DNA from 3 places in the Nocardiopsis sp. NPDC055551 genome. Region 3 is predicted to be linked to each of the others. Evidence: riboswitches for the same ligand, from Rfam matches in the RefSeq annotation. Region 3 holds a riboswitch; each other region holds the start of a gene.

Region 1 (6,584 bases), on a different contig from region 3:
GACGGCCGCGCGCAAGTGGTCCATCAGTTCGTGCGGCTTGAAGGGCGGGTGCCGGTGTTCCCGTTCGTGTAAGGGCTTGTCGTCGCTTCCCTTGCGCAGGAGTTGGACGCTCATGGGCGGATTCCACTGATGGATCAGTTCCCCCGCCCCGATGAAGGGCGACTCTTCCCCGAAGAGCGTGAACACACCCGTGTCTTCGTCCTCACCGTCCTTCTTGTGGGCGGGGCGTTGGTAGACCACGCAGGGATGCCTCTGCTGCTCGTCGACGGCCCTCTCCCGATGGGAGAGGCGCCTGGGCCTGAGAGCGGTGGCCTTGTGGGCGTGGTTGATGCACGCCTGGCGCAGACCACCGACGATCGCCGTGAGGAGGGCGACGGCACAGCCCAGGTAGAGGGCCAGCGCTCCCTGAACGGGATGGGAGAAGGCCAGGACCACCATGGTGAGGGCAAGGACCAGGGCGAACGTTCCGGTGTTCTTGAGACGTTTGCTCTCCTGCCCGTACTTCCAGCTGGACCTGGAAGGCAACTTCGGTCGACGCTTCCGCCTCTTCTTCGCCGGAAAGGGCTCTTCGGGCCGCGTGAGCTCCTTGGAGATTCGCCAGGCGTGGTCTAGGAGTACGAGAAGTGCGTATCCGCCGGCGACCAACAGGGTCGTCACCGTGAATCCCCAGTAGCAGGGTGCGGCGAGTGCGGCGATCAACCCCGACCTCGACAACGACGTCAGGTGCAGGGACAACCACGCGTGGCGCATCACCGGGACGAGGTCGAATTCGTATGAGGGGGCCGCGCGTCGTGAAGGGGCCGTGCACACCTCCTTGATGACGAGGTCTCGGAAGTCCTCGTCGACGTGGACACCGGTGCAGAGGTGACGGGTGGCCCCGGTCGGTTCCTCTCCGTGGTTCTGAGGAGGGGGAGAGACGGGGGGTGGAGAGGCGTGAGCGGTGATGGACATGCACTTCTCCTGCGCCGATCCGGTTAAGGTCGAGATGACCATAAGTGGATCGGATGATTAAAGTCAAGATGACCTTTAAGGAGATCGCGGTGGACGAACGCTTGGCGCGAGCCGTTGACGTGGGGTTGTCCCTGGTCACGGTGGATCTGGCCATCTTCACCATTAGGAACGGGGCGTTGATGGTCCTGCTGATCGAGCGCGGGGAGGAGCCGTTTCAAGGACACTCGGCCTTGCCTGGTGGAAGAGTCCGAAGACGGGAGACCCTCGACCAAGGTGCTCGGCGCGAACTCTTGGAGGAGACCGGGGTCGACGGCTCCCGGCTCCACCTGGAACAGCTCGGTGCCTACGGTGATCCCGACCGTGATCCGCGGGGGAGGGTCGTCACCATCGCCTATCTGGCCTTGGGGGCGGACCTGCCCGAGGCGGTGGGGGGAAGCGACGCGGCGCATGCCCGTTGGGTGCCGGTGGAGGAGCTCATCGCGATGTCCACCCCCTTGGCCTTCGACCACGTCCGCATCCTCGATGACGCTCTGGAACGTGTTCGGGAGAAGTTGGAGTACACCACCGTCGCCACGGTCTTCTGTCCCGAACCGTTCACGCTCAGCGAGTTGCGGGCGGTCTACGAGGTGATCTGGGGGCGTGAACTGGATCCCAGTAACTTCCGACGAAAGGTCACCAAGGCGGAGGGTTTCGTGGACCCCATGGGAGAGCAGCGCGCCCAGCCGGCGGGTCGACCGGCGGCCCTGTACCGCAAAGGCGGATCCTCGCTGCTCACGCCACCGCTGTTGCGGTCGGCCTCGTGAACGTGGAGGGTCAGCCCGCGCGACCCGGTCGCGCGGGCTGAAAGGACGAACGAATCCGAACCGGTGAAGTTGCTCGACGCTACGTCCCCATGCCATCTTCAACGCGTTCGAGCTCAGCTAGGGCGGAAATCTTGTCCTCAGTGGTGATGGCGAGAGGATGCCGCTCGCCTCTGACGAAGGCGGCACGATCCTGTTCGACCGTGGTTTCCACGGGGGCATCTGCTCGGGTGCTCCCTTCGACCACTGGGGACAACACGCGGGCCGACACCCTCAACACTTGTGAACGTGCCGAAGTCGATCGGTTCTGTTTTCCGGGCGAACACGAAAGCCAGGAGAGGAACGCCCCTCCATCGTGGGCCCTCACCGGGCCGTTGGTGACCACGAAGACGGGAAAGGCTTCTCCCCACCAAAGAACCACAGGAAGAGGCAGCTATGCCCTGACCGGGAGGATGGGGTGACTCGCCGGTGTTGGCAGATGCAAGACCACGCACACGCTGGGGTCGCTACGGGCGATGACCAGCAGATCGCTGAGCTGCGTCTGGTCGTGGGGACCGCCGAGGAGGTCTGGGGCTGGATCGCCGCACCCGGGCGCCGACGTGTGCTCCGGACCATTTTCTGTCCGTCGACCGGGCCGGGATCGAACCGGCCGACCGCTGAAGCCGCCATCGCCGAGCGGGAGACGAGCACGGCACCGGCCGGTGGCCCGAGAGGGTGCCTATGGGCTACCTTGATCGGCAGTGACACGGGGTGCCCTGAATCCACTGATTCGGGCTGAGATGACACCCGTCGAACCTGATCCGGGTCATACCGGCGAAGGGATGTCCGTACACGGCCAGTGGTATCGGTGGCCGAAGGGACGCCTTCGCCCATGCCAGAAAGGCCACCGATGAGTTCTTCCCGCACCGCGCTCCCTATCGACCAACAGACGGTCGTCGTCACCGGCGGGGCCCGAGGGCTCGGGTCCCGGCTGGTCCAGGCCTTCCTGGGGCAAGGCGCCCGGGTGGTGATCAACTACCTCCACAGTGCCGAAGCAGCCGGCGAGCTCGCCGCCACCCACCCCGACCGCGCCCTGGCTGTGCGAGCGGACGTACGCGACCCCGAACAGGTCGCCTCGATGATCCAGACCGCAGAGGGACATTTCGGCTCCTCCGTCTCCACCGTCGTCAACAACGCGCTCGCCGGCTTCTCCTTCAACGGCGACGCACGACCCCACGCCGACACCCTCACCCTGGAACACCTTGACCAGCAGTTCAGCGGTACCGTCCACGGCGCACTGAACACCGTCCAGGCCGCCCTGGCCTCCATGCGCGGCCAAGGGTTCGGCCGGGTCATCAACGTGGGCACCAACCTGTTCCAGCACCCGGTCGTCCCCTACCACGACTACACCGCGGCCAAGGCGGCGCTGCTGTCGCTGACCCGCACGCTCGCCCATGACCTGGGCCCCGACGGCATCACCGTCAACATGGTCTCCGGCGGTCTGCTGCGCACCACCGACGCCAGCGCCGCCACCCCCGACGAGGTGTTCGACATGATCGCCTCCACCACACCGCTGCGCCGGGTCACCACCCCGGCCGAGTTCGCCGACGCGGCCCTGTACTTCGCCTCCCCTTGGGCGCGCGCGATCACCGGCCAGAACCTCGTCGTCGACGGCGGGCTGGTGATGAACTGATGGCCACCGCTTCCGCGCCTGACCAGGCTCCCGATCGCCGGATGCACCTCAACCTGTTCATCTTCGGCTGCGGCCACCACAAGGCCGCCTGGCGCCACCCCGACTCGCCGGCCGAACGGATCGGTGACATCACCTACTTCGAAGAACTGGCCCGCACCGCCGAACGCGGCTGCCTGGACGCGGTGTTCTTCGCCGACGGCCACGCCACGGGCGACGTCGCCGGTGGCCCGTGGTGGTTCCTCGAACCGTTGACCACTCTGGCGGCCATGAGCCGGGCCACCCGGCACATCGGTCTGGTCAGCACCGTTTCCAGCACGTTCTACACGCCCTTCCACGCGGCACGCCTGTTGGCCTCCCTGGACCACATCAGCGGAGGCCGAGTGGGCTGGAACGTGGTGACGTCCATGTTCGACGCCGAGGCCCGCAACCACGGATACGAGCAGATGCCCGCGCACCAGGAGCGCTACGCCCGAGCCGAGGAGTTCGTGGAGGTGGTGCTGGGGCTGTGGGACTCCTGGAGCGACGAGGCCTTCCACTACGACCGGGACGGGGTCTTCGCGGACCCGGACCAGGTACGCCCCATCGGCCACCGGGGAGAGCACTTCCAGGTCGAGGGCCCGTTGAACGTGCCGCGCCCGGTACAGGGCAACCCGGTGCTGTTCCAAGCGGGTTCGTCGGAGCAGGGACGCACGCTGGCGGCCCGCCGCGCCGAGGCCATCTACTCCGTGGCCTATGACCTGCCCAGCGCCCAGGACTACTACGGCGACGTCAAGGCGCGGATTCGTCGGGCGGGCCGCGACCCCGGGTCCGTCGCCATCATGCCCGGACTGGTCACCTACGTCGGTTCCACCGAGCGGGAGGCCCAAGACAAGCAACGTGAACTGGACGAACTGCTGCCGACCGAGGAGTCATTGCAGCAGCTGGGGCTGTTCACCGAACAGGACTGTTCCGATTGGGAGCTGGACGCGCCGGTTCCCGAGCTGCCGCCACTGGAGGAGTTCACCGGTCCCAAGGGGCGCTACGAGACCATCCTGCGCATCATCGACTCCGAAAGACCCACGGTGCGGCAACTGCTGGGCCGTCTGGCCGCCGGCGGCGGACACTGCACCATGGTCGGAACGCCCGAGCAGATCGCCGACCGGATGACCCGGTGGTACGAAAACGGTGGCGCGGACGGGTTCAACCTCATGCCGCCGTCGTTGCCGGGCGGGATCGAGGACTTCGTGGACCATGTGGTCCCTGTCCTGCAACAGCGGGGGCTGTTCCGTCACGAGTACGAGACGGACACACTTCGGGGCCATCTGGGTTTGGAACGGCCACCGTCACCGTACTGAGAACGGGAGGCAGGTCCGGGAGGTGGGAGGCTCGAAAGGCCGTCCTTGGCCTGTCCGGACCTCCTCATCTCGTAGGAAGGGCGCGCGGCAGGAACCGTTGCGGGGTTGCTGAGGATCGGTAGGCCACCGAGCACGTCACCCTGTTGGAGAAGGTGGGCTTCCGGAAGGGGGACCCACCGCTGTAGCGCACCTCATGGAGGGAGGGCGTTACAGCGGCGGAAATCGCTTTCCCCTATCGTGTGATCACGGGATGACCGCTGGCGATCGAGACCCGGTTGAACGCGTTGATGAGCGTGGTCGTCCACTCCACCGCAGAGATCTGTGCGGTGGTCAGGTGGGCGGCCGCGCGGGCGTTGATCTCCTGCCGGTCGACGGCGGGGTCGATGACGGTGAGGGACTCGGCCAAGAGCAGCGCGGCCTTTTGCATGTCGGAGAACACGCCGGCCTCACGCCAGGACGGCAGTACGTCCAGGACGCTCTGCTTCACCCCGGCCTTGCGGGCCTTGGGAACGTGGATGCTCAGGCAGGTCGGGCACCCGTTGATCTGGGACACCCGGACGTTGATCAGCTCGATGGTGTCGTCGCCCAGGCCGGCCTCGTGCGAGGCGGCTCGAGAGGCCACGGCCGCCTTGCCGAGCGCCTTGTACACCGTGGGGTGTTCCTTGTCGATGTAGGGACGCTCCGCGTTCATGCCTGCTCCTCGGTCGTCTTCTGGACCAGGGCCAGGTCCGCGGGCCTGGGCTTGCGGAACTTGCCGCCCTGGGCCGTGTACTCCTCGCCGTGCTCCTTCAAGTGCTTGGCGAACAGTGGGCACACGGGGACGACGGTGATGTTCCTGCGGACGCTGTCGGCCAACGCCTCGCGCAGCAGGAGCCCGGCCAGGCCTCGTCCACCGAATTCCGGTGAGACCTCGGTGTGGAAGAAGACGCGCTCTCCGTCTCCCTGCACTGGGTCGACGAAGTCCGCACGGCCGGCGAGGGTGCCGTCATCCAAGGTCACGGTGTAGGCGCTGATGACGCGCGCTTCGTCGAGGGCGATATGCACGACAGCGCCGGTTTTGTCGGTCTGTGGCTCGGTCATGGCGAAGACCTCTCCAGGGGGATCGTGCCGGGCCGGTTGATGGTGGGCACGACGGTGTCTCGGCCCGGCGGGGTGGGTGATCGGGGTGGTTCAGTCCTGGATCTGTGCGTGAGGCGGTGGGTTCTTCCTCGGCCTCATCCTGACCGGTGGCAGTTCAGGGGCGGGGATCCACCCCATTCCTTCGCGGTTCCTTCCCGGGCCGCCATGCCCCACGTAGCCTTCGACGCGACCGAACCGCTCACCGTGGTTCTGCCATTCCTCCCGGTACTGCCGGATCTCCTCGGTGGTACGGCCCAGGAAGTTCCACCACATGACGAGCTCCTCGTCGAAGGGGGTGCCTCCCACGAGTACGAGCCTGGCCGGTTCGGTACCGCCGTTGGCGATACGCAGGTTCCGGCTTCCCACCCCCGTGTAGCCCACGGCGTCCTTGGGTACGCGCACGCCCTCCAGCGTGATGGCCTCGCCCGTGTCCACCAGCAGGCCGTGCTCGAATCCGGAATCGACCGTCAGGTCGAGGGCCGCGCCGGGATCGAGCCTGATCTCGGCCCCCACCAGCGGCGAATACATGCTCACCGGGGACTGTGAACCCAGCAGTGAACCGAGGAAGACGAGCGCGGAACCGCCGTCGAAGGTGACGGGCTCGGGGACGAAGTGCTCGAAGTCGCGGCCCGGCCGGTTGCGCGCCTCCTCGGGGAGGGCGATCCAGAGCTGCACCCCGTGGAGTCGGTCGGTGTCCTCCGTGGAGGT
Region 2 (6,584 bases), on a different contig from region 3:
CTTCATGCTGCTCTTCATCGCCCTGGCCAACACGGTCTGGTACCTGGGGGCCGCACCGAACACCGGCATCACCGCGCACCCCACCCCTGAGGGCGCACTGGACGATGTCGTGCAGTTCTTCACGGTCATGGCCGTGGACATGCGCAGCTACCCGATGTTCGCCTTCCTGTTCGGGTACGGCATGGTGCAATTGGCCAGGCGCCAGGAGGCGGCGGGTGCCGACGTCAAGGGCGTCGACGCCCTGCTGCGCCGCCGCAACCTGTGGCTCCTCGTCTTCGGCTTCTTCCACGCACTGCTGCTGTGGATGGGCGACATCCTCGGCGCCTATGGCATGCTCGGGCTGGTCCTGGGATGGCTGTTCCTCCGGCGCAAGAGCGGGACACTGCTCGTGTGGGGCGCCGTGCTGACCGGCCTGCTCGCGCTCCTGTCCGTGATCGTCCTCCTGCTCCTGCCGATCCTCGGCGAGGTCGACATGGGCGATCAGGACGTTCTGGTCACGGCCGCCGACATCGCCGAGACGTCCATCCTGTCCGCCGCGGTCATGCGAATGCTGGCCTGGCCCCTCAGCGTCGGGCAGGGGCTGCTGATCCCGGCCTTGCCCGCCGCGGCCCTGTTCGGGTTCTGGGCCGCGCGCCGCCGGATCCTGGAGGAGCCGGAACGGAACCTGCCCCTGCTGCGCGGGGTCGCGATCGTGGGCATCACCGTCGGCTGGCTCGGCGGTCTCCCCCTGGCGTTGGCCCAGATCGGCGTGTGGGACCTGGCCCCGATCCAGGGGCAGGCGCTGGCCATCCCGCACATGTCGACCGGCCTGTTCTGCGGGCTCGGGTACGTCGCGCTGATCGCCCTGGTGGCGTACCGGGTCCGGGAACGGGGACGAACCCGGGGCATCCTGGTGAGCGCCCTGAGCGCGACGGGGAAGCGCTCCCTCAGCGCCTACCTGGCCCAATCCGTGCTGTGCGCGCCGCTGCTGGCCGCATGGGGCCTGGGGCTGGCCGCGCACATGTCCTCGTGGACGATGTTCCTGTACGCGGTCGGGGTGTGGCTGCTCACCGTGGTGGGCGCCTACGCGCTGGAGCGCGCGGGGCGTCGTGGCCCGGCCGAGGTGCTGTTGCGCCGCCTGACCTACCGGCGCATCACCCGTACGATCGCCCCTGTCACGGGTGGGAACGAGGAGGCTCCCCAAGAGCACACCACCCGCTGACCGATGAGCTCAAAAAGGGGCGTGCCGATGAGCGGCCGGCACGTCCCCATACTCCAGGATGGCTGTCATGGGTGACGATCACATGACAAACCACACCATAGGGGTGACCGGAGCCACGGGAGCGGTGGGCGGGCGCGTGGCCGCCCGGATCGCTCGGCTCGGGTCGACACAGCGATTCATCGTGCGCGACATCAATCGCGCCCCGGAGTACCCGGGCAGCAGCGCGTCGATGGCCGACTACGAGGACGGGGCCGGGTTCACGCGGGCCTGTCGGGGGGTGGACACCCTGTTCCTGGTCTCGGCCACCGAGTCCGAGGAACGAATGGAGACCCACGTCAGCGCGGTGGACGCGGCGGTCGAGGCGGGGGTCTCCCGGATCGTGTACCTGTCGTTCCTCGGTGCGGGCCCGGCCTCGACCTTCACCTTCGCCCGGACGCACTTCTTCACCGAGGCGCACATCAGATCCACCGGTGTGTCCTACACGTTCCTGAGACCGAGCCTGTACCTGGACCTGCTGCCCCATTGGGTGGACGACGAGGGAGTGGTGCGCGGCCCGGCCGGTGACGGTCGGGCCGCGTGGGTGTCCCGGGACGACGTGGCCGACGTGGCCACCGCCGTCCTGACCGACCCCGTGGTGATCGCCGCGTCGGAGCGGACCACCTACGACGTGACCGGCCCGGAGGCGTTGTCGGTGGGCGCCACGGTGGAGAAGCTGGGCAGGCTCACCGGCCGCACCATCCACTACGTGCCCCAGAACTGGGAGGAGGCGCTGGAGTCACGCCGGCGCACCGGAGCCGCGGAGTGGGAGGTCGAGGGGTGGGCGTCGTCGTACGCGGCGATCGCGAACGGGGAGATGGACGTGGTGGCCGATACCGTGCCGAGCCTGACCGGGCACCCGGCGCAATCCATCGAGGGTTTCCTGCGCCGTCATCCGAGCGCGTTGGCGCACGTCGCGGTCTGACATCGGCGGTCTCTTCCCGACCACCGCCGTGCGGAGTGCGCGGTCGAGTTCGGCGGACCCGAGGTGCTGATCCCCGGGAGGTTCCCCGTCACCGGGTCCGGTGAGGCGTCGCCTCGGTTCAGGCCCGCGCGGTGAGCCGTTCCTTGAGGGCGACCGCCGCGGCACGGGGGTCCTCCGCCTCGGTGATGGCGCGCACCACGACGACACGCGAGGCGCCGGCGTCGAGCACCTCGTCGATGGTGGTCAGGTCGATGCCGCCGATGGCGAACCAGGGTCGTTCGGTCCCCAGTGCGGCGGCCTTCTCCACCAGGGCCGGGCCGGCGGCAGGGCGTCCCGGCTTGGTGGGGGTGGCCCAGGTCGGTCCGACGCAGAAGTAGTCGCTGCCGGCTTCCTCGGCGGAGGCCATGGCGGCCTCGACGTCGTTGTTGGATCGCCCGATGACGGGGTCCGCGCCGATGATGTCCCTGGCCATGGACACGGGCAGATCGCGCTGTCCCAGATGCAGAACGTCGGCGCGCACCGCGCGGGCGATGTCGGCGCGGTCGTTGACGGCGAGCAGCGCGCCGTGGCGTTCGCACGCCTCGCGCATGACCTCCAGCGCGGCGAGTTCCTCGCGGGCCTCCAGCCCCTTGTCCCGGAGCTGGACGATGTCCACCCCTCCGGCCAGGGCCGCGTCCGTGAACTCGGCGAGGTCACCGCGCTCGGTACGGGCGTCGGTGCACAGGTACAGAAGGGATGCGTCCAGGCGCTCGCGCAGGCTGGTTCCGTGGTTGGTCCTCACACCCGACACATTAGGCCCTGGTCGTCGAGGGGCCCAAGGGCGCACCCCCCGGTGCGCCCCATGGAGCGAACGGCGATCACTCAGAAGGCCATGGCCTGGGCGCGGCGACGCACCTCGGTGCCCCGGTTCTCGCGCATGGCCTGGATCGGGGTCCCCGGAAGGGTGTCGTCCGGTGTGAAGAGCCAGCGCAGAGCCTCCTCGGTGGAGAAACCCGCGTCGGAGAGCAGCACGATGGTGCCGGGCAGCCCCTTGACGAGGTCGTCACCGTCCAGGAAGGCGGCGGGGATGGAGAGTTCTCCCTTGCGAACCACGCCCATGAGGCGGTTCTCGCGGATGAACGTCTTGATCCGGTTCGGGCTGACGCCCAGCGGCTCGGCCGCCTCGCGCAGGGTCAGCCAGTCGCCGACCAGTTCGTCGATGTCGAGGTCTTTGTGTGTCACCCTCCCAATCTGCCACACCCCACCGGCCACCGAGGACCGCCCGAACCCGTGCGGGGTCACCTGGCCTAGGATGGCGGGGAGCGAACAGACATGTCCCGCGGGAGCCGGGTGGACCCGGCTGAGAGGGAGACCGAGCAGTCTCCGACCGCACGAACCTGATCCGGATCATGCCGGCGAAGGGAGGGGAGCGCGCACCATGCGCGACTTCGAGGATTCCCGCTACAGGACCGGTTCCGACACCGATGGTGTGGTCGTCGTCGGTGGCGGCGTCATCGGGAGGGTCGTCGCCTGGCGGGCGGCCCGACACGGTCTGGACGTCACCCTGGTCGAGCCCGATCCCGTCACCGAACCCGCCGACGCGCGTTCCTCCTCCGCCGTCGCGGCGGGCATGCTCACGCCCGCCACCGAGGCGATCTTCGGTGAGGAGGAACTCATGGGACTCGGCGTCCGCTCCGCGCGGATGTACGACTCCTTCGTCGCCGAGGTGGAGGCGGACTCCGCCATGTCGGTGGGCCACCACCGCACCGGAACGCTCCTGGTCGCCTTCGACCGGGACGACCTGGCCGTCCTCGATGAACTCCACGACCTGCAACGACGTCTGGGCATCGCCACCGAGCGGTTGAACAGTCGAGAGTGCCGCCGGTTGGAACCCCACCTGGCCCCTTCGGTGCGGGGCGGGGTCCTGGCCCCAGAGGATCACTCCGTCGACCCCCGCCGTCTACTTCCGGCCCTGGCCCGGGCCGCCGAACGCGCGGGCGCGCGCGAGGTGGCCGGGGCCGTGACCGAGGTCTCCTCCCCCGGTCCCGACGGGGCCCGGTTGGGAGTGCACCTGGCCGACGGCACCGTTCTGCCGACCCACCAGGTCGTCCTCGCCGCGGGTTGCCTGAGCGACCGGATCACCCTGCCCGCGCCGGTGCTGCCTCCGATCCGGCCGGTCAAGGGACAGTTGTTGCGCGCCCGGGTCCGTGAGGGGGAGCCCCCGCTCGTGGAGCGGACGGTGCGCGGCCTGGTCCGCGGCTTCCCGGTCTACCTGGTGCCCCGCGCCGACGGCGAGGTCATCGTGGGCGCGACCCAGGAGGAGCTGGGGTACGACACCGCCCTGACCGCGGGCGGGCTCTGGCAGGTGCTGCGGGACGCGCGCGAACTCGTTCCCGGGGTCACCGAGCTGGAGGTCACCGAGACCTGCGTGGGCCTGCGCCCCGGGTCCCCCGACAACCGACCCCTGCTGGGCCCCACCCGGGTGCCGGGACTGCACCTGGCCGTGGGCCACTTCCGGCACGGGGTGCTGTTGGCCCCCGTGACCGGAGAGGTCATGGTGCGGGCGCTCACGACCGGGGCCCTGCCCGAATACGCGCATGGATTCGCCGCCGACCGGCCGCTGTCCGATGGCGGCGCGTGAGACGAACCGACGACGTGGGAGTGACTGTGGAACTGATCATCAACGGCGAGAGTCGCCAGAGCACGGCCACCACGGTCGAGGCGGTCGTACGCGACCTCACCTCGGCCGGCGACGGGGCGATCCCCGGCGGGATCGCGGTGGCGATCAACGACGAGGTGGTGCGGCGCACCGCGTGGGCCGGCACGGACCTGACGCCGGGCGACCGCGTGGACGTCCTGACCGCCGTACAGGGAGGCTGAACCATGACCGACATCCTCGACACCCGGCCCGATGTCGACACCGTCGAAGACCCCGTGATCATCGCCGGCGTCCCCTTCGGCTCCCGCCTCATCACCGGAACCGGCGGCGCGCCCTCCCTGGAGGTGCTGGAGGAGGCCCTGCTGGCCTCGGGGACGGAGCTGACCACCGTGGCCATGCGCCGGGTCGCCCCGGGCACGCAGGGATCGGTGTGGGACGTCCTGTCCCGCAACGGCATCCGTCCACTGCCCAACACCGCGGGCTGCTTCACCGCCGTGGAGGCCGTGCGCACCGCCAGGCTGGGGCGCGAGGCCTTGGAGACCGACTGGGTGAAGCTGGAGGTCGTCGCCGACGAGCACACGCTGCTTCCCGACCCGGTGGAGCTGTTGGAGGCCGCGGAGACACTCGTGGACGACGGTTTCACGGTGTTGCCCTACACCAACGACGACCCGGTGCTGGCCCGGCGTCTGGAGCAGCTCGGCTGCGCCGCCGTCATGCCGCTGGCCGCTCCGATCGGCTCCGGTCTGGGCATTCGCAACCCGCACAATCTGGAGCTGATCGTCGAACAGGCCGGCGTGCCGGTCATCGTCGACGCCGGCATCGGTACCGCCAGCGACGCGGCCCTGGCCATGGAACTGGGGTGCGACGCGGTGTTGTTGGCCACTGCCGTGACCCGTGCCCAAGACCCGGCCCTGATGGCGCGGGCCATGCGCGACGCGGTCCGGGCCGGTAGGGACGCCCGCCGTGCCGGGCGCATCCCGATCCGGCGGCACGCCCTTGCCTCCAGTCCCGACGTGGTCTGAGCGAAGTACCACTCGACCTGCCCGTCCGAGGTCCGTGTCCGGGCAGGTCGGAGCGGTCGCCGCGGCCCTCGGTCAAGAGCCGGCCGGTGCGGCGCCAAGCGAAGGTTTGGTGTCGTCCCCTACCTTGGATGGAATGTGTGTGCCGTGAGAGGGCACCGCACCCACCGAGACAGCCCAGGCGCGCGCACCCCCCGAGCGCACACGGACGGCCCGTGTGTCGCACAGTGCGGGGCCGCCGCGACCATGAACCGCGGGGCAGAACCGACTCCGGATTCCGCTATCGTGTCGGTTCGACATCTGGTGTCGGGTACGCGCCATCGGCCGCGATCTCCCGCGCTCCCCGCAGCAAGGACACAACTCCGCCGTGGACATGACGACTTCCGACCCGCTTGTAGGCGCGACGCTGGACCGTCGCTACTTCGTCGAGTCCAGGATCGCCGGTGGTGGTATGGCGACGGTCTACGTCGCCCACGACCTCAGGCTGGACCGCAGACTCGCTCTGAAGGTCATGCACCCGTCCCTGGCTCAGGACCCCTCCTTCGTCCAGCGATTCATCAACGAGGCGCACTCCGTCGCCAAGCTCTCGCACCCCAACGTGGTCCAGGTCTTCGACCAGGGCGAGGACCAGGGACACGTGTTCCTGGCCATGGAATACGTACCGGGGCGCACGCTGCGCGACCTGCTCAAGGAGCGCGGCCGGCTGACCGCCCGTCAGGCGCTGAACTTCATGGCCCCGGTGCTGGCCGCCCTGGGCGCCGCGCA
Region 3 (6,584 bases):
CGAACAGCAACCCGTTGTGCTCGTCGGTGATCAGGTCCAGCGGGCCACCCGCGGCGGGGGCCACCACCGGCACCCCGGAGGCCAGCGACTCCTGGACGGTCTGGCAGAAGGTCTCGTCGGCCCCGGTGTGCACGAACACGTCCAACGCCGCGTACAGCCGGGACAGGTCCTGGCCGGTGCGCTGACCGGTGAAGACCGCGTCGGGCAGCATCCGGCGCAGCCGGGTCCGGTCGGGACCGTCACCGACCACCACGATCCGGATGTTGCGCAGGCGCGCCAGGTGACCCAGCAGCTCCACGCGCTTGTCCTTGGACAGCCGGCCCACGTATCCGACGAGCGTCTCGCCGTTCGGGGCCAGACGGCGCCGCAACCCCTCGGAACGGTGGTCGGGGTGGAACCGGTCGGTGTCCACCCCGCGACGCCACAGGGCCAACCGGGGGAATCCGCGGTCCGACAACGCCTCCATCGTGGCGGAGGAGGGCACCAGGGTGCGGTCCACGGCGGAGTGGATCCGGTGCAGCAACGACCAGAGCGCCTCGGTTCCGGGCAGACCGTACCGACCGGCGAAACCGGCCAGGTCGGTCTGGAACACGCCCACGGTCGGCAGCGCCCAACGTCGCGCCACGTCCACGGCGGCGGCACCGAAGAGGGTGGCCCGGTGGGGTGTTCGGGAAGGTGTCGACGAGCGGGGTCATGGGGGACATGCGAACGGGCTCCCAACGCCGGAATATCGCTGCTCCCGACGCTAGGCTCGGAGTGTGAACCGGGGTCGCAGCCCGAGCGAACCCGCCCCGTCGGAAGGGGGAGGGTTGGAGGATCGGGCGGTGACGAGGCGTGTACGGTCGTCTGGCCGTCGTGTGACCCCGGGATGGCATGATCGCCGAAAACGTTGCAGGACACACCTTTGAGGAGTCGATCGGTGACCCTGGTGGAATGGTCGAAGCTGGTGTTCGAGGAGCTCGAACTGTCCGGGAGCGAGCCGCTCCAGAAGGCCGACGTCGACAGGATCCTCGACCTGGCCCGCGACGCCGCGCACTCCGTCGCCCGCCCCGCGGCACCGCTGACCACCTATCTGTTGGGTGTGGCGGTCGGTAGGGGGGCGGACCCGGAGGAGGCCGCGGCCGCGCTCAGCAGGCTCGCGCTGGCCCACGCCGAGGACGAGGACAAGGCGGACTGAGGGTGCGCCCCGTCGCGCACCCGAGGTGACACCGGCGCGGCGCAACGTTCATGTCGAACACATGTGATTCGTTCGTTACGCGTCAGTGTCATTCTTTGCCGATATCGAAATGCACCCACCTGTGCCGATGTGACTCCGCGAACAACGGTCCCTCTGTTCCACCCTCGGATCTCTCGGCCCCACGCACTCACCGAAAGGGAGATCCCCTGTGGACCAACTCCTTGAGATGGCCGGCATCATCAGCGACGTCATCTGGGGACCCTTCGTCCTCATTCCGTTGTTGTTGGGTGTCGGTGTCTTCCTCACCATCCGGCTGCGCCTCCTTCAGCTGCTCAGGCTCCCGCACGCCCTTTGGCTCGCCCTCGTCCGTCGCAAGGAGGACTCCTCCGTCGAGGGCGACATCTCCCACTACCAGGCACTGAGCACCGCGCTCGCCGCCACCGTCGGCGTCGGTAACATCGCGGGCGCCGCGCTGGCCATCGGTGTCGGTGGCCCGGGCGCGCTGTTCTGGATGTGGTTCATCGGCATCTTCGGTATGGCCACCAAGTACAGCGAAGCCCTCCTGGGGGTGAAGTACCGCCGCACCGACGCTAAGGGTGAGCAGAGCGGCGGCCCGATGTACTACCTCAAGTACGGGATCAAGGGTGGGCTCGGCACCTTCCTCGGTGTCGCCTTCGCGGTCTTCGGCGCCATCGCGGCCTTCGGTATCGGTAACGGCACCCAGGCCAACACCGTGGCCCAACAGGTCAGCAGCGTCACCCCGCTGGAGCCGTGGGTCATCGGCCTCGCTCTGATGATCCTGTCCGGCGGAGTGATCCTCGGTGGCATCAAGAGCATCGGTCGTGTCGCCTCCGGCCTCGTGCCGATCATGATCATCGGTTACGTCGGCATCTGCCTCGTCGTGCTCATCGCCAACTGGCAGTCGCTCCTGCCCGCCTTCCAGCTGGTGTTCACCGACGCCTTCACCGGGACCTCCGCCGTCGGCGGTTTCGCGGGCGCCGGTGTCATGCTCGCCATCCAGATGGGCTTCGCCCGCGGCATCTTCTCCAACGAGTCCGGGCTGGGCACCGGTGGTATCGCCGCCGCCGCGGCCAAGACCAAGGAGCCGGTCCGTCAGGCCATGGTCTCCATGACCCAGACCTTCATCGACACCATCATCGTGGTGAGCATGACCTGCCTGGTCATCATCGTGACCGGTGTGTGGCAGGGAGACGAGGCCGAGGACGGTTCGCTGCTGACGTCGCAGGCCATGACCGAGGGGCTGGGTGCCATCAGCCCCACCTTCGGTACCGCGGGCGCCTACGTCGTCGCGGCCTCCGTGGCCGTCTTCGCCTTCAGCACCCTGCTCGGCTGGGCCTACTACGGTGAGCGGTGCGTGGAGTTCCTGGGCGGACGCAAGCTGGTCCTGCCCTACCGACTCATCTTCATCGTCATCATCTTCATCGGTTCGGTCGCCAGCCTCGACTCCGTCTGGCTGTTCAGCGACATCGCCAACGGCCTGATGGCGCTGCCGAACCTGGTGGGGTTGCTCCTGCTGTCCCCGGTCATCGTGGCGGAGAGCAAGAGGTTCTTCGGTCACCCCGATTGGCGTAACCCGGACGCGGTGATGGACGACGTCCAGCGCTAGCCGACTCGCACGCCCCACGGGGAGAATATGAAGGGGGGACCGGTCCGCACGGGCCGGTCCCCCCTTCGTGTGATCACCACCAGGCGTGGAAATGGTGCACGGGGCCCTGGCCGCCGCCGGCGTCGATCTCGTCGGCGTGGCGCAGCGCCTCGGTCAGCCAGGTCTTGGCGTCGGCCACGGCGGTGGCCACGTCCGGGCGTTGGGGGATCAGCGCGGCGATCGCGGAGGACAGGGTGCAGCCGGTGCCGTGGGTGTTGCGGGTCGCCACGCGCGTGGCGCTCAGCTCGACCGGGGCGGACTCCCCGTCGACCAACAGGTCGACGCTGTCGGTACCCGGCAGGTGACCACCCTTGAGCAGGACCCGACGCGGCCCCAGCTTCAGAAGCCTCTCGGCCTGGGAGCGCATCGTGGCCAGGTCCGTGGCCTCCTCCTCGCCGAGCAGGTCGGCGGCCTCCGGCAGATTCGGTGTGAGCAGGTCGGCGCGCGGCAGCAGTTCTCCGCGCAGCGCCTCCATCGCCGAACGCTCCAACAACCGGTCGCCGCTCTTGGCGACCATCACCGGGTCCACCACCACGTTCGGCAGCCCGTGTCGGTCGATCGCGGCGGCCACGGCCTCGGTGACCTCGGCGGTACCCAGCATTCCCACCTTGACCGCGTGGACCGTGGCGTCCCCGAACAGTGTCTCCATCTGGTCGACGACGAACGAAGCGGGGACACCGTGAACCCCGGTGACCCCGCGCGTGGACTGGGCGGTCAACGCCGTCACCACGCTCATCCCGAAGACCCCGTGGGCGGAGAACGACTTCAGGTCCGCCTGGACGCCGGCGCCCCCACTGGGGTCGCTTCCGGCGATGGACACGACGTTGTGCACGCTCATGGGCGTTCCTTCGCTAGTACGAACTAGGGCAGGTTCGACGGGTGTGCTCTCAGCCGGGTCGTTTCCCCGGCACCCCGCGCCGTCGGGGTCGAAGCGCCGTGAAGCGCTCGCTCGACCCCGACTCGGTATGTGGTTGTGGGTACGACTCTAAGGGTCAGACGGAGACGCTCTGGTGACCGGCCTCGTGCTCGCGCTGGGCGCGGGTGCGGTGCTCCCACACGATCGAAGCGACCACGATTACGAAGCCGAGCGCGGTGAAGGCCAGCGTCACGGGCACGTCGGTCATCGGCAGGATCTCTCGCTCCTCGGACTGCCAAGGCCACAGGGCGCGCAGCGAACCGGCCATGAGACCGGTGAGCACGACCAGGGTGACGTGGTGGTGGTTCTCCAGCAGGAACTGCAGGACCTTCACGAACAGGGCGAGACCGGTGATCATGCCGAGCACGAAGACCGCGATGTAGGGGATGTCGACCGAGCGCAGGGCGGCCATGGTGGGCTCGTACAGACCCAGGGCCAGCAGGATGAAGGATCCGGACAGACCTGGAAGGACCAGGGCGCAGATCGCGACCGCGGCGGCGATGAACACCACCACGGGATGGGTGGGCAGGTTGGCACCCGGCAACCCGGTGAGGAAGAAGGAGAGCGCGGCGAAGACCAGGGCCAGGAGGTAGTGCCAGGCCTTCCAGGTCTTGCCCGCGCCGGTGTAGGGGATCCACAGGCAGGCCAGTACCAGTCCGAAGAAGAGGGCGTAGGCGTACTGGGTGTGGCTCTCGACCAGGGGCGCCAGGAAGACCGCGGCGAGGATGAGCGCGAAGGCCATACCGATCAGGGCGGGGATCAGGACGCCCCAGTCCACCTGGCGGAACTGCTCCCGGGCACGGTCCTTGCCGCGTCCTCGGGGCACGTCGGTGACGTAGCGCTTGATCCCGCTGACCGCGTGGCCCGCGCCACCGATCAGCTTGTCGTAGAGACCGACCATCAGGGCGACGGTGCCGCCGCTGATACCGGGCAGTGCTTCGGAGGTGCCCACGGCCCCGCCGCGCACCGCGTTGAAGATGTAGGAGCCTACTGAGTTGGCCATGAATGCTCGGGCGCTTCTTCCGGGGAGCCGGAAAGGGGACGCCGTCCTCCGTCCTGATGGTGTCGCCGGTCCCGTATCCACGGTGGACCGGACGATCAAAGGGGTGCTTGGGTCGGCGCGGACCTCGATGAATCCGCCGATGGTACGATCCCGGGCCCAACGCCGAGGTTCGTCACTCCGGCCACACGATGGGGGAAGGGGACCGCGGCCCCCGGGCCGGGTGTGGCCATTCTAGCGTCGTCGATGAGGGCGGAAAGCGTCCCGGAACTGTCCTGGAGACATCGAGAGGGCGCCGAAACCGCGTTTCGGATGCTTAATGGTGTACTGACTCGGAGACCGAAATGAGGGGTACCACAGAGGGAGGTCGAGGGGACCCCTCGGAGACCTCCACGGGTCACCGCGATCGGGGACTGTGGGCGCCCTCATCGGCCACCGAAGTGGCCCAACGGTAGTCCTGTTTGCCCACGGCGGTGCGCCGGACCCGGTCCACGAAGTGCACCGTCCGGGGCACCTTGAACCCGGCCAACCGAACCCGGCAGTGGGCGCGCAACGCCTTCTCGTCCGGGTCGCTTCCGGGGGCCAACGAGACCAGGGCCGTGACCCGCTGGCCGAGGTTCTCGTCCGGGGCGGGCACCACGATCACGTCGTCCACCGACGGGTGGGCCTTGAGCACGGCCTCCACCTCCTCGGGATACACTTTCTCCCCGGCGGTGTTGATGACCACGCTGCCCCGGCCCAACAGGTCGATCGAACCGTCCGTGGCCCGGGTCCCGTAGTCGCCCGACAACGCCCAACGTCGCCCCTCGGCGTCGGTGGGAAAGGTACGAGCGGTGGCGATGGGGTCGTTGTAGTAGCCCAAGGGGATCCGGCCGGTCCGCGCGATCCGTCCGACCTGTGGCGACCCCGGCCGCAACGGACGCAACGCGTCATCCAGCACCGAGATGCTGCCGCCCATGGTGAAGCTGCGACGGTCGGTGGCGTCGGCGACCGTGGCCGCCTCGTCGGGGGCGGTCGCCGAACCGCACACACCCGTCTCCGAACCCCCGTAGGAGTCGGCCAGGGTCACGTCTCCGCGCCAGGCCCTCCACAGGTTGCGCACCGCCGGGGTCAACGGGGTACCACCGGAACGCACCGAGGTCAGGTCAGGGCACAGTTCGGGCTCGGTGAGCAGGTGCCGCGCCAGGGGACGCGCCATCGCGTCGCCCACCAGCTGGAGCGCGTGCACGCCCTCGCGGTGCGCCAGTTCCAGCACACGGTCCGGCCGGAAGCTGCGGTCGGTGGACAGCACCACGCGCTTGCCGCACAGCAGCATGCTCAACGCGTGCCACTGCCCGGCCGCGTGCATGACCGGACCCAGGACCAGCATGCGCTGCGGGAAACAGCGAACGGCGCGTTCGGCCACCTCATCGGGGGTGCGAGCGCGCGGCGTGCCGGGGGACCGGCGCTCCACGGCGGCGCGAAAGACGTCGGCCTGGCGCCACAGCACACCCTTGGGGTAACCCGTGGTGCCGCCGGTGTAGAGCAGGTAGTGGTCGTCGCCGCTCGTGCCGGGGAGCGCGCTCCGGGGGGTTCCGACGTCCTCGCCCTGCGCGGTCAGGGCGGACTCGTAGTCCGTCCCCTCGGCGGTTCGCTCGGTGCCGTCGGCCAACAGCAGCACGTGGCGCAGTCGTGGCAGATCCGGTCGGATGGCCGTGACCGTGGCGGCCAGGGAGTCCTCGGCGATCAGCGCCGCCGCGTGCGAGTCGGACAGTACGTGTCGCAGTTCACCGGCCACGTACCGGTAGTTGACGTTGACCGGCACCGCTCCGGCGCGCAGCACACC

Evidence for each region. Region 3 has a riboswitch for thiamine pyrophosphate ahead of thiD (bifunctional hydroxymethylpyrimidine kinase/phosphomethylpyrimidine kinase). Riboswitches for the same ligand answer to the same signal wherever they lie in the genome.
Region 1: linked by a shared signal. The riboswitch ahead of ACWGSK_RS20580 (3-oxoacyl-ACP reductase) and the one ahead of thiD (bifunctional hydroxymethylpyrimidine kinase/phosphomethylpyrimidine kinase) in region 3 are both predicted to bind thiamine pyrophosphate.
Region 2: linked by a shared signal. The riboswitch ahead of thiO (glycine oxidase ThiO) and the one ahead of thiD (bifunctional hydroxymethylpyrimidine kinase/phosphomethylpyrimidine kinase) in region 3 are both predicted to bind thiamine pyrophosphate.

What each region holds. Positions count from the first base shown of each region.
Region 1 covers NZ_JBSHJJ010000011.1:194,339-200,922, reverse strand. Annotated here, with positions in the region: gene ACWGSK_RS20590 (hypothetical protein) at 1-951, opposite strand, end outside; gene ACWGSK_RS20585 (NUDIX hydrolase) at 1,020-1,754, shown strand; TPP riboswitch at 2,488-2,590, shown strand; gene ACWGSK_RS20580 (3-oxoacyl-ACP reductase) at 2,641-3,423, shown strand; gene ACWGSK_RS20575 (LLM class flavin-dependent oxidoreductase) at 3,423-4,757, shown strand; gene ACWGSK_RS20570 (carboxymuconolactone decarboxylase family protein) at 4,990-5,448, opposite strand; gene ACWGSK_RS20565 (N-acetyltransferase) at 5,445-5,837, opposite strand; gene ACWGSK_RS20560 (pirin family protein) at 5,928-6,584, opposite strand, start outside.
Region 2 covers NZ_JBSHJJ010000004.1:330,193-336,776, reverse strand. Annotated here, with positions in the region: gene ACWGSK_RS10105 (DUF418 domain-containing protein) at 1-1,201, shown strand, start outside; gene ACWGSK_RS10100 (SDR family oxidoreductase) at 1,269-2,162, shown strand; gene thiE (thiamine phosphate synthase) at 2,281-2,943, opposite strand; gene ACWGSK_RS10090 (Rv2175c family DNA-binding protein) at 3,024-3,383, opposite strand; TPP riboswitch at 3,471-3,582, shown strand; gene thiO (glycine oxidase ThiO) at 3,580-4,782, shown strand; gene thiS (sulfur carrier protein ThiS) at 4,809-5,021, shown strand; gene ACWGSK_RS10075 (thiazole synthase) at 5,025-5,822, shown strand; gene pknB (Stk1 family PASTA domain-containing Ser/Thr kinase) at 6,187-6,584, shown strand, end outside.
Region 3 covers NZ_JBSHJJ010000006.1:28,967-35,550, forward strand. Annotated here, with positions in the region: gene ACWGSK_RS12305 (glycosyltransferase) at 1-412, opposite strand, end outside; partial or broken gene ACWGSK_RS12310 (glycosyltransferase) at 410-649, opposite strand; gene ACWGSK_RS12315 (DUF6457 domain-containing protein) at 920-1,177, shown strand; gene ACWGSK_RS12320 (alanine/glycine:cation symporter family protein) at 1,386-2,804, shown strand; gene thiD (bifunctional hydroxymethylpyrimidine kinase/phosphomethylpyrimidine kinase) at 2,878-3,681, opposite strand; TPP riboswitch at 3,670-3,768, opposite strand; gene ACWGSK_RS12330 (DUF368 domain-containing protein) at 3,836-4,762, opposite strand; gene ACWGSK_RS12335 (acyl-CoA synthetase) at 5,157-6,584, opposite strand, start outside.